2 regions of the Exiguobacterium sp. s183 genome follow, and region 1 is predicted to be linked to the other one. Evidence: predicted binding sites of a transcription regulator. Region 1 holds the regulator's gene; the other holds the start of a gene.
What was found. The regulator Rex, encoded in region 1, represses fermentation and respiration genes when NADH is low (regulators of the CRP and FNR family bind a similar motif). The targets are predictions, from matches to a motif close to TTGTGAAATATTTCACAA.
Positions count from the first base shown of each region.

Region 1 (6,720 bases):
ATTTGATCCAAGGTTTTTTCATGTCCTCACTTCTTTCCTTTCCTACCATAGCAAATATTGCGTTCCAGAAAAAGGGGTTGACAGTGAGAATCATTATCATTTATAGTCAGATAGGAAAATCACTTACATAGAGGAGAATTTCAAATGAAAAAGTGGATGCTTGCGTTACTTACGCTTTGCTTAACTGTCGTCCTCGCCGCTTGCGGTGGATCAGACGATACAGATAACGACACAAGTTCAGAGACGGCAACTCGCTCAATCGAGCACGCAATGGGAACGGCCGACGTACCTGAAAATCCGGAACGCATCGTTGTTTTGACGAATGAAGGGACAGAGGCCCTTCTCGCCCTTGGCGTCAAACCGGTCGGAGCCGTCAAATCTTGGAACGGTGACCCGTGGTATCCACACATCGAATCCGAGATGACAGATGTCACAGAAGTCGGGACAGAAAGTGAAGTCAACTTAGAGGCCATCGCGAAACTCAAGCCAGACCTCATCATCGGAACAAAACTTCGTCAAGAGAACATCTACGACAAATTGAACGCCATTGCGCCAACAGTCATGTCAGAAACACTCAAAGGCGATTGGCAAGAAAACTTCGCCCTTTATGCGAACGCACTCAACCTTGAAGAAGAAGGGAACGAAGTGTTAGCTGCTTACGATCAGCACGTCGAAGATACGAAAGCTGAACTCGGAGACGCCGTGAACAAAGAACTCTCTGTCGTCCGCTTCCTTCCTGGCGCGTCACGCATATACTTCACGGATAGCTTCTCGGGTGTCATCTTAGGAGATGTCGGGGTAAAACGTCCAGCTTCGCAAGATCGTACCGAGTTTGCTGAAGAAATCACGATGGAACGCATCCCAGAGATGGCTGGCGACCATATTGTCTACTTCACATACGGCGGAGCAGACGGATCAAAAACAGCAGAAGAATGGCAGTCGAACCAGTTATGGAAAGACCTCGATGCCGTCAAAGCAGGTGAAGTGACAGAGGTCAGTGATGACATTTGGAACACATCAGGTGGCGTCCTTTCTGCCAACCAAGTGCTTGATGAACTCGTCGACATGTTGAAATAATCAGTAGCGCGCCAATTGTATTGGTGCGCTTTTTCATACATTCATATGGTAAAATTTTCATATCAACTCAAAAGGAGCTTTGCTATGCAACGTACACTTCGTAAGTCCGCGACGGACCGCTCTCTGTCTGGAGTATGCGGTGGGATTGCTGAATACTTTGGTATTTCTTCAATCGGAGTTCGACTCATCTTTTTGATTCTCCCTGGGAGTTTCCTTCTTTATATGATTTTGACGAATTCCATGAAAGATGCGCCACGCTATCTATAAGAAAACGCGAAAGCTGTTAGCTTCCGCGTTTTCTTGTTAGGCATTCACTTTATCTTTCATCGCTTCAAGCGCTCCGCTGTTCAAGAAGTGCCATGGTTTGTTGTAGTGAGGTTGGAAGAAGAAGTCGACGTACGCGAGTTCTTCGACCGTCATCTCGTTTTGGATGGCGAGGGAGAGCGTGTTGACCGCTTGCGTCAAATCCGCTTTCGATAACACTTGTCCTCCGACAATCCGATGCGTTTCTTTTTCATAGACTAGTTTGAATTCAACTTTCTCTGCGGTCGGCATGAACTCCGGACGATACGCGTCCTCAATGATGACACTTTCTACGTCGAGTCCGAATAGAGCTGCCGCTTCTTCTGTCAAACCAGACGACGCAATGTTCCAGTCGTAGAGTCGAAGTCCTGACGTTCCTTGCGTCCCTTGGTAGCGGACACGTGGTTGCATCATATTTTCCGCGACGAGCGTTCCCATACGGACAGCGTTCGTCGCAAGTGGGATGTAGGCATGTGTGCGTGCCGGGTTATAGTAGACGGCACAGCTGTCACCTGCCGCAAAAATATCGGGGTTGCTCGTACGCATATATTCATCGACGATGATGGCGCCGTTCCCAAGCATATCGACCTGTCCTTCGAGGAGTCCTGTGTTTGGACGGAATCCGACGCAGAGAATCACGAGATCTGCCTCAAATTCACCTTTGTCCGTCACGACATGTGTGACATTTCCATCTGTACCACGGAACGCTTCAACCGTCTGACCGAGTTCGAGGTCGATTCCGCGACTTGTCATGTCCGCTTCTAGTGGATCTGTGAACGACTTGTCGAGGTATTTGTTTAAGATGCGGTCGGCACTATCGATAAATGTGACATGTTTTCCGTATGCTTCGAACGCCTCGACGAGTTCGACCCCGATATAGCCCGCCCCGATGACGGCAATCTTCGTCGCATCTGTCGCCCGCTCGATGATGCGTTGGGCATGCGCATAGTTTTTACAGAGCTCGATTCCATTCATTTCAATCCCTGGGAGCGTTGGGACAATCGGCCATGAACCCGTCGTGACGATCAAGCGGTCATACGTGTCATGCACGTCTTCACCGGTCTCAAGATTTTTAGCGTGGACCGTCTTCGCTTCGGAGTCGATCGACAAGACGTCATGTTTCATGCGCATCGTCGCACCGAGTTCTTCAAGTTCACGTGGTGACGAGTAGAATAACTCTTCCGCACGTTGGACGACACCACCAACGTGGAGCGCAATCCCACACGAGAGGAAGCTAACGTTATCGTTCCGCTCGTAAACGGTGATATCGAGATTGTCGTGCTTGGCGAGTAATCCTTTGACTGCTGCTGTTCCTGCGTGTGTACATCCGATGACTGCGATTTTCATATGAGTCGTCTCTCCTTTTATGTTAAACAATACGTTTCGTTTTATATTGTGATAAACATCACATTTACTTCTTGACCTTAGTGTACTATTTCACAATATAAGATTCAATGACTTTGCTCACTTTTTCACGTAAAAGTGTCTAAAGTTTGAACAGAAAAAATCCGCTCATTCTCATGACCGGACTCGCCGCTTTTTCAATAATAGATGATAGATTATTACAAATAGATGCACGATCAAACCGAAGACGTTCATAGCGAGCCCGACGACCGCCCACCACAATGCTCCCCATCCGTATCCAAGCATCAAACTGCCAACCAATAGCGTATAGCCACTTACGACCAATACTGTATTCAAGATGAATGGAAAAGGCCTTTGTTTCTTCGTTCGAATCATTTGATACGTTGAAATGATGACTCCCAGTGTCAGTCCAAACAGCAATACGAGCAAAATGATAATGTCATTCATCCTTTTTATCTCCTCATAACTTGATTGGAACGACTCTTTCAAGACTCTCCTTCACGTCTACTTTTCACTCTCTGATAAATGACAATGCCAACGTGAAGAATCATACCAAGCACGTACAAGATCAGCCCTAGTGCAAGCCAGCCGATCGCGTCCCAACCACGTACGATTGTCATTCCGACAAAAAAGAAGATATAGCCAGTCACGAGTAGCAACGACGAAACGATGAATTGACGTCGCAATCGAGATTGTATAGAGAAAAATAAGAAAAACAGTAAGATGGTTGTCATCGTGCCTAGCAATATAAAGTCCTCTCCGTTGTACTCCCGAATCATCGTGCATCCTCCCTTACATATGTGCCTCGTTTTATTATAGCATACAAAATGGAAAAATTTCTCAATCACTCGTATCCTATCATAACAGTATGTCACAACAAAAAAGCATCATTCCACTTACGGAACGATGCTCATTTTTCATTCATCTGTTTCATTAAATCCATCTGTTCTTGCACCATCGCCTCTTTTTCCCGGCGTAGCACCCCTTTGTAGGTGATACGTGAAATCGATAAACTGATTTCATATAGGAAGAAGAGTGGTAACGACACCATAAGGTGCGACGTCAAATCCGGCGGTGTGATGAATGCCGCGATCACGAATAGGGCGAAGTATGCGTACTTTCGAATCTTTGATAAGAAGTACGGGGTCACGACACCAATTCGGGTCAAGAACATCGTCACGACCGGCAACTGGAACAATAGACCAAACGGAATCGTCAGTTGCAGCAAGAACGTGAAGTAATTGTTCGCCCCGATGATTTGTTCGAGTCCGAGGTCTTGCCCGAGGTCCGTCGAGATATCGAGGACGAGCGGGAATAACCAGTAGTAGGCGAACGCAAGGCCGATCAAGAACAATCCGAAGATGATCGGGATATAGGCAAGGGTACCTTTCCGTTCATTCGGATGCAGACCGGGTGCGACAAACGCCCACACTTGATACAGTAGGAATGGGCTCGCCGCAATCAGGCCGATGATGAGCGCCAAGTTCAAGTAAATCATGAGCGGGTCCGCGACCCCAAAGGCGTTCAGTTCGAGCCCGCGTTCGACGAGATCTTCTTGCAAGTACGCGAGTACATATTTGACACTCGGCAAAGCCATCAAAAAGAAGGCAAAGACGACAAATGCAGATAGCATCAGTCGTCTCCGCAGCTCTGTCAAGTGATCGGTGAGTTCCCGCTCTTGATCAGGTTGATGATTCATGGCTTACTGCTCTTTCTTTTCGATAGCTTTCTTGTCGTTCTCGTCGTGCTCGTTCATCATGCCGTTCGTTGCATTTTTGAACTCACGAAGCGTTTGTCCGGCCGCGCGACCAAACTCCGGTAATTTCTTCGGTCCGAAGATGATGAGCGCGATGATGGCGATGATGAATAGACTCGCCCCACCCGGAATCCCGACGACGAGTGATGATGCTAGTAATTCCATTATTGATGGACCCCCTCAGCGGTTGGATAGTGTTGCATAAAGTAAATGAGTGACTGCAGCTCAATCGACAAATCGATATGATGGACGCGAACTGTGTCCGGTACGGTAAGTCGTGCCGGTGTGAAGTTCAAGATGCCCTTGATGCCGAAACGGACCAAGTCGTCTGCGACGGACTGCGCATAGGCAGAAGGTACCGTCAAAATGGCGACGTCGATCTTGTTTTGCTTCATGATCTGTTCCATCTCATCGACATGATGAATCGGGACGCCTGACATCGTCGTGCCGACTTTTGTCTCGTCTGCGTCGAACCCGACGACGATATGTGTGTTATTGTTTTTAAGGAAGTTATAGTTGACGAATGCCGTCCCAAGGTGACCGACCCCGACCAAGGCGACATTCGTAATCTCGTCCTGATTCAGTGTCTTTCGGAAAAAGTCTAACAGATACTGCACGTTATAGCCATATCCCTTTTTACCGAGCGCACCGAAGTACGAGAAATCACGGCGAATCGTAGCCGAATCGACCTTGACCGCCTCACTCAGTTCTGCTGAAGAGACACGCTGTTTACCTGACGCGTGCAGGCTTTGAATAAATCGATAGTATAGTGGCAACCGTTTGGCTGTCGCTTGTGGAATCTTTGGTTCGTTTTGACTCAACGGAAAGAGCCTCCTTTTTACGACACGTTACAAACGAATCTGAATTTCATACACCTTGATTGTAAACGAATTCACATGACCACTCAACGAATATACCTAAAATCGCTGAAAAATACAGTATACTAAATAGAGAGAAAGGGGTTTTTTCACTTGATCCTACTGCAAGTCAATAACTTATCCAAATCCTTCGGCGTCGAGCCGATTTTAGAAAACGTCAAACTCGAAATCCAAGAAGGCGAACGCGTCGCCCTCGTCGGCCGAAACGGGGCCGGGAAGTCGACGCTTTTGAAAGTAATCGCCGGTGAATATAACTATGACTCTGGGGACATCATGAAGCCAAAAGACGTCACAATCGGCTATCTCGCCCAAGACTCAGGGCTCGAATCCGACGAGACGATCTGGAACGAGATGCTCACCGTCTTCACGGACTTGATCGAGCAAGAGAAGACGCTCCGTCGCATGGAAGCCGACATGGGATCCGAACGGATTCTAAACGACGCCGCTGCGTACGAACGCCTCCTCTCCTCTTACGATGAAGAACAACACACGTTCAAAGAGCGCGGCGGTTACCAGTATGAAGCGACGATCCGCTCGGTCCTTCACGGGATGCGCTTCTATCCGGACGACTTCGAGCGCCGGATCGACACGCTCTCTGGTGGACAACGGACACGTCTCGCCTTGGCAAAGATGCTCCTTCAAAGTCCCGACCTGCTCATCTTGGACGAGCCGACGAACCATTTGGACATCGAGACGCTCGCCTGGCTAGAGAAGTACTTGAGCGGCTATAAAGGTGCCGTCCTCATCGTCTCCCACGACCGATACTTCCTCGACCGCGTCGTCTCGGTTGTCTATGAGCTGTCACGTCATCGGAGCCGCCGCTTCGTCGGGAACTACACGAAGTATCTCGAACAAAAGGCCGCTCTCTACGAACAAGAGAAGAAGCAGTTTGAGTCGCAACAAGAAGAGATTGCCAAGATGCAGGACTTCATTCAGCGAAACATCGCCCGGGCGACGACGACGAAACGGGCGCAAAGCGTACGGAAGCGTCTGGAGAAAGTCGACCGTCTCGATGCTCCGGACGGTGACGAACGCAGTGCTGTCCTCTCGTTCTCCATCAAACGACAGAGCGGGAACGATGTGTTGAGCGCGAGTGACCTCGCCATCGGTTATGAAGAACCGATCGCCCAAAATCTCCGTTTCCAGCTACAGCGCGGGGAATCCGTCGCTCTCGTCGGTCCGAACGGGGTCGGAAAATCGACACTTCTCAAAGTATTGACGAAACAACAAGCCGCTCTTACCGGTGATATCCGCTACGGGACCGGCGTCGAGATTGGCTACTACGATCAGGAGCAGCAGAACTTGTCGGACGCGAACCGTGTCATCGACGAGATTTGGAAC
Region 1 is NZ_JACSKN010000011.1:8,806-15,525, reverse strand. It holds gene KNP62_RS15135 (FecCD family ABC transporter permease) at 1-22, opposite strand, end outside; gene KNP62_RS15130 (ABC transporter substrate-binding protein) at 145-1,077, shown strand; gene KNP62_RS15125 (PspC domain-containing protein) at 1,162-1,344, shown strand; gene KNP62_RS15120 (FAD-dependent oxidoreductase) at 1,381-2,727, opposite strand; gene KNP62_RS15115 (hypothetical protein) at 2,899-3,192, opposite strand; gene KNP62_RS15110 (hypothetical protein) at 3,231-3,524, opposite strand; gene tatC (twin-arginine translocase subunit TatC) at 3,656-4,444, opposite strand; gene tatA (twin-arginine translocase TatA/TatE family subunit) at 4,448-4,666, opposite strand; gene KNP62_RS15095 (redox-sensing transcriptional repressor Rex) at 4,666-5,322, opposite strand; gene KNP62_RS15090 (ABC-F family ATP-binding cassette domain-containing protein) at 5,473-6,720, shown strand, end outside.

Region 2 (6,720 bases), on a different contig from region 1:
GGTTACTTTTTATGGGATGAGACAAATCTATTTGAACGGTTACGACGTGAAGGGAACGCGGACTATCAATATACGTTCTTGGATTATCTCGGCAGTACGCCATATCTCTTGTCACTCGGAATTGCGGTCGCGGCGATGTTATTATACAGCGCCTGGATCTGGTATCGCGATTTTCAAGGACGAGGGACGTTCATGTTGCGACTCCTGACGATGCCACAAAAACGAATGACCTTGTTCTTCGCTAAACTCGCTACGATTTTGATGATGACGTTGGGACTGTTTGCCATCGAATGGATTGCTCTCAAGTTACAGTACATAGCGTTCACGAGTTGGTTCGATGAAAAGATGATTCCAATGAGAGGTTCCTTCGAGCAAGCGATTTCCTATCATGGGATGTTTACGGTCATGTATCCTTCTTCACTCGTAAATTTCGTCATCCATCAATTGTTGATCATCATCGTTGTGTTATTTATTTTTACATTTGTATTGATTGAACGCAGTTTCTGGCAACGGACGATGTGGTCGCCTGTACTTAGTTTATCGATTCTAGTTGTCATCTTAACTATTCCCATTTTAGGCTACGCGTTCCTGTCGAATCGACTGATTTATGATGAGACGATCGTGTACGTCGGTATGGTATTGGTCGTTTGGGCAAGTGTGACGATTTGGCTAGGTCGAAGATTTTTACAGACGAAATTGAATGTGTGAGGTGAGAAGATGAAACGAATGTGGAACGTGGCTGCGCTCGGTGCGGTCATCGTGATTGGGCTTGGGACGTTTGCTGTTGATGCGACAGAACCGAAAGCAGAATGGTCGTTAGACATCAGTTCGAATCCAGCTGTTTGGGAAAATCAAATTGTTGAGATGACTTATAGTTCTGATGATGCTGTTGATCAACGGTTTGAAGTGACGGCTGATGAAAGTCGCATCACATCAAACTTGAACTATATAGCTGAGGGACAACAATATCGTGAACGTTTGAATGGAGATGTACGTTCCATCCATAGACTCATGAATGGATGGACGTATGCGCAGTCGATTCAAACACAAGACGGATATATCGGAGTCGGGCAGGATGGGATGAAAGAGCTCATCGTTTTTCAACAATTAAAAGGAAAAGAAATATCGAGATTCGCGTTCGATGCAAGTGATTCAAAAATATACGACATCGTGAACGGGGTATGGTCAGGCATATTCCTAAATGATGGCCAGTTAAACTTAATCTATCGGGATGAATATGATGGTGACGAAGACGTAAAAACAATGATTGCCACGTTTAATGAAGCGATGAATGACGTAAGCGTCAAAGAATTGAACATGGACAAAGGATTTATCACCCATGTCATCAATACGAATCGTTTTTACGCTACCGATGTATCCTCTCAGATGACAGAAACACGTTATATCCCTGTCGGTGTTAGCTTCTACGATGTTATCGAAGAAGGAGAAGATAAGTTCAATGTTGAAGACAGATTGCCAGGTCAATTCGCTTATGACACGAAAACGGAGAAAGTCGTTCAATTGGCTGAAGACCAAGGCTTTTGGGATTATACAACGTCGGGCCAAAACCTGTTAGCGATAAATGAAGATGGCGAGGAAGTCGTCATCGACTTGAACACAGGGAAGAACATGACCCGAAGCGTTCTCGACTCGGTTGATCACTCCTTCTATTCAAACGGTCGTCTGTACCAAACGCGTCAAGCGAAAGATGGTGTCGTCATCGATGTATACGAGGATGGGGAACAAATCTCAAGTGCGGCAATCACGCCTGAAAATGAAGAAGCTCGTGACATACTCAAACAGATTGACGTGTACGTCAGACAAAAATAAGCAAAGGGCCGCGGCCCTTTGCTTATTTTGATGGTTTCGGTATGATGACGCCTTCTTCTAAATCAAGCAACAAGTCGATCAGTTCCGCGCAGAACTCCGGAAACTGCTCCAAAAAGGCACCGGGACCGACTTCATCCGTAAAGTCGATATATAGGTCGGCCACGTTTCCAGACATTTTCGCAGGTAAGGCGAGGAACGCCGAACCGAAGCGCCAGCTGCCTCGGATGTCGAGTAACTTTCCGAGGACGAGGTCGCCGGTCTCGCGTTCTTCGGGTAACTGAACAGCGTACGTCTCTTTTGACTCCCAGTCTTTCAACTGACCGTCTTCCGTCACTTCAAAGATGCTGCAGCGCGGGACGGCTAGTCCACGGAGTGCGTGATAAAGAGCAGGTGACATGTCGCCCTTATGATCAGCCAAATAGCGACCGTGGGGCGTCATGCCATCTTCGTCCGTTTCAAAGAAGACGGCCCAATCAATGAAGAGGTCACGGAAGAGCTCGGCATCTTTTAAATGCCATGTCCCTTCTGATGCGATTTCTTGAATATAGTTCGTCCATTGTGTGCTTCGCGCAAGAGCGGCTTGCTCATATAACTTTTTCAGTTCGGCAAGCAATTCGGACTCTTCGACGAGCAAAGGGAAGGGAATTACTTTCCGGTCTTTTTTCATCGGCGCGGTCCTCGCTTGTTCGCAGGGCGTTTGACGACAGGAGGCTTCTCCTCAATTCGTTTCTCGATTACATCACCACGATAAATCTCGAGTTCTTTCAATTCGACACCGAGTTGACGCGCGAATGATTTCAAGTGTGGTAAATCGTCCGTCGTCACGAGAGAAAGGACGGTCCCGCCTGCGTTACCACGAGCCGTACGGCCTGAACGGTGGATAAAGTCATCGATGGATTCTGGTAAATCGAAATGGACGACGTGCGTCACATCTTCGATATCGAGACCACGCGCTGCGAGACCCGTCGTGATGAGGAGCGGGTATTCGCCTTTACGGAATTCACGAAGCGTCTCGACGCGTTCGCGCTTTCCTTTCAAGCTGTCGAGCATGCGGTAGTCCACTTTCAACTTTTCAAGCTCCCCACGAAGTGGTGGCAAGAACGAGCGGTTATTAATGAACGCAAGTGCCTTTACGCCATCGACGTGCGAAAGACGGCGTAACAGTTCGGGTTTGTAGCGACGCGTCGTCAACAAGTAACCGTACGTCACTTGATCGCTGACAGCACGTTCGATTTTGATTTGTGCCGGCTCGTTCATGAACGGTGCCGACCATTCTTTGAGTGAATCGGTGAGTGTTGCCGAGACGAGTGCAAGTTGACGCTCATGCGCGGTATGCTTGATGATGCGCTCAGCCGCCTCTGTCAAACCGCTGTCGATGATTTGGTCGGCTTCATCGAGAATGACCGTATGCGTCTCATGGAGCTTCAGCTTTTTCTTGTCAATCAATTCGACGAGACGTCCCGGTGTCCCGACGATTAAATGCGGCTTTTTCTTGATTCGATCGATTTGACGTTTCAATTCGACACCGCCAATGAACGAGCCGATGCGAACATCGCCTTTTTCGGTGAAACGTTGTGCGACCTGTTGGATCTGCATGACAAGTTCACGAGTTGGAGCGACAATGACAACTTGGATTCGGTCGTTCGATGGATCGATTTTTTCAATCGCTGGTAGCAGGTAAGCGAGCGTTTTACCCGTTCCGGTCGGTGCCTCGATTGTCACGTCTTTTCCATCTAATAGTAGGGGAAACGCCTCTTTTTGGACCGGCATCGGCTCGTTAAAGCCCATCCGTTCCCACGTCTCGTTAATAAAAGGTTTTGTAAAATTCATAATAGGTCTCCTTATCTTTAGGCAAAAACAAAGGAAGCGAAAGCGCTCCCTCGTCAAATATAGCGAACATGCTCCTGACCATCTTCCATTGAAGAACGTAACGTCTGTGTATACGTTTGACCGTCTTCGATGAGTTGGATGTGGGCATCCGCGCCTTCTGCTGTCAATTCCACTTTCTCAATCGTGAATCCTTGATAAACGCGATACTGTAACTCGGACGTCATTTTCTCGAACGGTTTCAGTTCCGGATGTGTCGTGATGACATGGATTGGACGCGACAAAAGTCCGGCGAGTAATTGGTCGCGATAATCGATAAAATCTTCGTTCTCGATGTCATCGTCAAAGCGAATCCAAAACCCTCCATCTTCAAATTCTGTGATAAATCCATCACGCTTTTCACCGGCTTCTTCGACCTTCAATGAGATGCGATCGCCGACTTGAAAGGCGTGGCTTGGTGTTAATGGTTCGTACGTCATGAGTAGAACCCCTTCCTCTTATACAATGTTCTGCCTTCATTGTGTCTGATACGACACAAAAATTCAAGTTCTAACCGAGTGATGTGAGATTTATCACCCCAAAAACTGTATAGTTCGTCACAGAACAATCAAATTAGTACAGATCATAGTTCGACCCTAATTAAATGGGATTTAGCTGTTTCAAACTATATAATTAATCGAATATAACAGTTTGTAAAACGCTTTCAAAAACGGCTATTTCATCACGTTCATAAGATTGTTACAAGTTTCACAAGAATGTAAAACATATTGTTCACGTTTTCACGTACACTCACAGTATAGATAACACGCAGTTACTTTCGAGAATGAGGAGTGAATCAACATGGCAACCGAAATCAAATCCGCATGGTCAGGTTTTATCCCTGGTCAGTGGACGAATGAAGTCAATGTCAGTGAGTTTATCCGTTTGAATCGTCATGAATACACAGGGAACGATACGTTCTTAGCAGGTCCGACAGAAGCGACAAACGTTCTTTGGAATCGTGTGATGGAACTGACAAAAGAAGAGCGTGAACGCGGAGGCGTTTGGGACGTCGATCAACACACACCATCGACAATCGTGTCGCATGGACCAGGTTACTTAAACAAAGAATTAGAGAAAGTCGTTGGCGTTCAGACGGATGAGCCGTTCAAACGTTCGATTCACCCGAATGGCGGGATTCGCATGGTGGATGCCGCACTCGAATCATATGGTTTCGAACCAGATGAAGAAATCACAAAAATTTATTCAGAGATTCGTAAAACACATAACCAAGGTGTGTTCGATGCCTATACGCCTGAAATGCGAGCTGCTCGTAAATCAGGGATTATCACAGGTCTTCCGGATGCGTACGGTCGTGGACGCATTATTGGTGACTATCGCCGCGTCGCTCTCTACGGAATTGATTTCTTGATGGCAGAGCGCAAAAAAGACTTGGCGAAACGAGGTGGATTCTTATCTGAATCAGACATTCGTGACCGGGAGGAACTATCGGAACAACTTCGTGCCCTCCAAGAACTCAAACAACTCGGAGCCGCTTATGGATTTGATCTCGGTCGCCCTGCGGAAAACACGCAAGAAGCGTATCAATGGGTGTACTTGGCATACCTTGCTGCGATCAAAGAACAAAACGGTGCCGCGATGTCACTCGGACGCGTCTCGACATTCCTTGATGTGTACGCTGAACGTGACCTTGAAGCTGGTCGTTTAACAGAATCAGACGTTCAGGAAATCGTCGATCACTTCATCATGAAGCTTCGGATCGTCAAATTCTTACGGACACCAGACTATAACGAATTGTTCTCAGGTGACCCGACTTGGGTAACGGAGTCAATCGGTGGGATGAGTGAAGATGGTCGCTCGAACGTCACGAAGAGCTCGTTCCGATTCTTACATTCACTCACGAACCTCGGTCCTGCTCCAGAGCCGAACTTGACCGTTCTCTGGTCGACGAAGCTTCCCGAAGGATTCAAACAATACTGTGCGAAAATGTCGATTGAAACATCGGCGATTCAGTATGAGAATGATGACTTGATGATGCCACAATTCGGTGACGACTATGGTATCGCATGTTGTGTGTCACCGATGAAGATCGGAAAACAAATGCAATTCTTCGGTGCGCGTGCCAACATGGCAAAAGCCCTTCTTTATAGCATGAACGGCGGACGTGATGAGAAGAGCGGCGCTCAAATTGCTCCAGCTTGGGAGATGAATGCAGAAGATGTGCTCACGTACGATAAAGTATATGCCGACTTTGACCGTACACTCGACTGGTTGGCAGAGCTATACGTCAATACGCTCAACGTCATTCACTTCATGCATGACAAATATGCGTACGAACGCATCGAAATGGCGCTTCACGATCCAGAAATCTTACGGACGATGGCTTGTGGGATCGCAGGTCTCTCCGTGACGGCAGATAGTCTTTCAGCAATCAAATATGCGAACGTCAAACCGGTTCGTAACGAAGAAGGAATCATCGTCGACTTCGAAACGGAAGGCGACTTCCCGAAATTCGGTAACAATGACGACCGTGTCGACGCAATCGCCGTAGAACTCGTCGAATCGTTCATGGAAAAAGTACGGAAACATAAAACATACCGTGACGCGCTTCATACGCAATCGGTCCTCACCATCACATCGAACGTCGTCTACGGTAAGAAAACAGGGAATACGCCAGACGGTCGCCGTGCCGGTGAACCATTCGCTCCAGGTGCCAACCCGATGCATGGACGGGATACGAAAGGTGCGGCTGCATCGCTCTCATCTGTTGCGAAACTTCCGTTTGAACACGCACAAGACGGGATCTCGTATACGTTCTCAATCGTACCGAAAGCACTCGGAAAAGAAGAAATCGCACGTGAACTCAACTTGGCGGCACTTCTCGATGGGTATATGAGTGGAGAGTACAAAGGACATCATTTGAACGTCAACGTCTTCAACCGAGAGACGCTTCTCGACGCAATGGAACATCCGGAAGAGTATCCACAACTCACGATCCGCGTATCTGGATATGCGGTCAACTTCATCAAGTTGACACGTGAGCAACAGATTGATGTCATCAAC
Region 2 is NZ_JACSKN010000005.1:69,525-76,244, reverse strand. It holds gene KNP62_RS12255 (hypothetical protein) at 1-708, shown strand, start outside; gene KNP62_RS12250 (hypothetical protein) at 718-1,830, shown strand; gene KNP62_RS12245 (hypothetical protein) at 1,853-2,497, opposite strand; gene KNP62_RS12240 (DEAD/DEAH box helicase) at 2,494-3,660, opposite strand; gene KNP62_RS12235 (hypothetical protein) at 3,714-4,136, opposite strand; gene pflB (formate C-acetyltransferase) at 4,498-6,720, shown strand, end outside.
Region 2: a site for Rex is predicted at 4,393-4,410, ahead of pflB (formate C-acetyltransferase). Genes of this name have one in related genera too.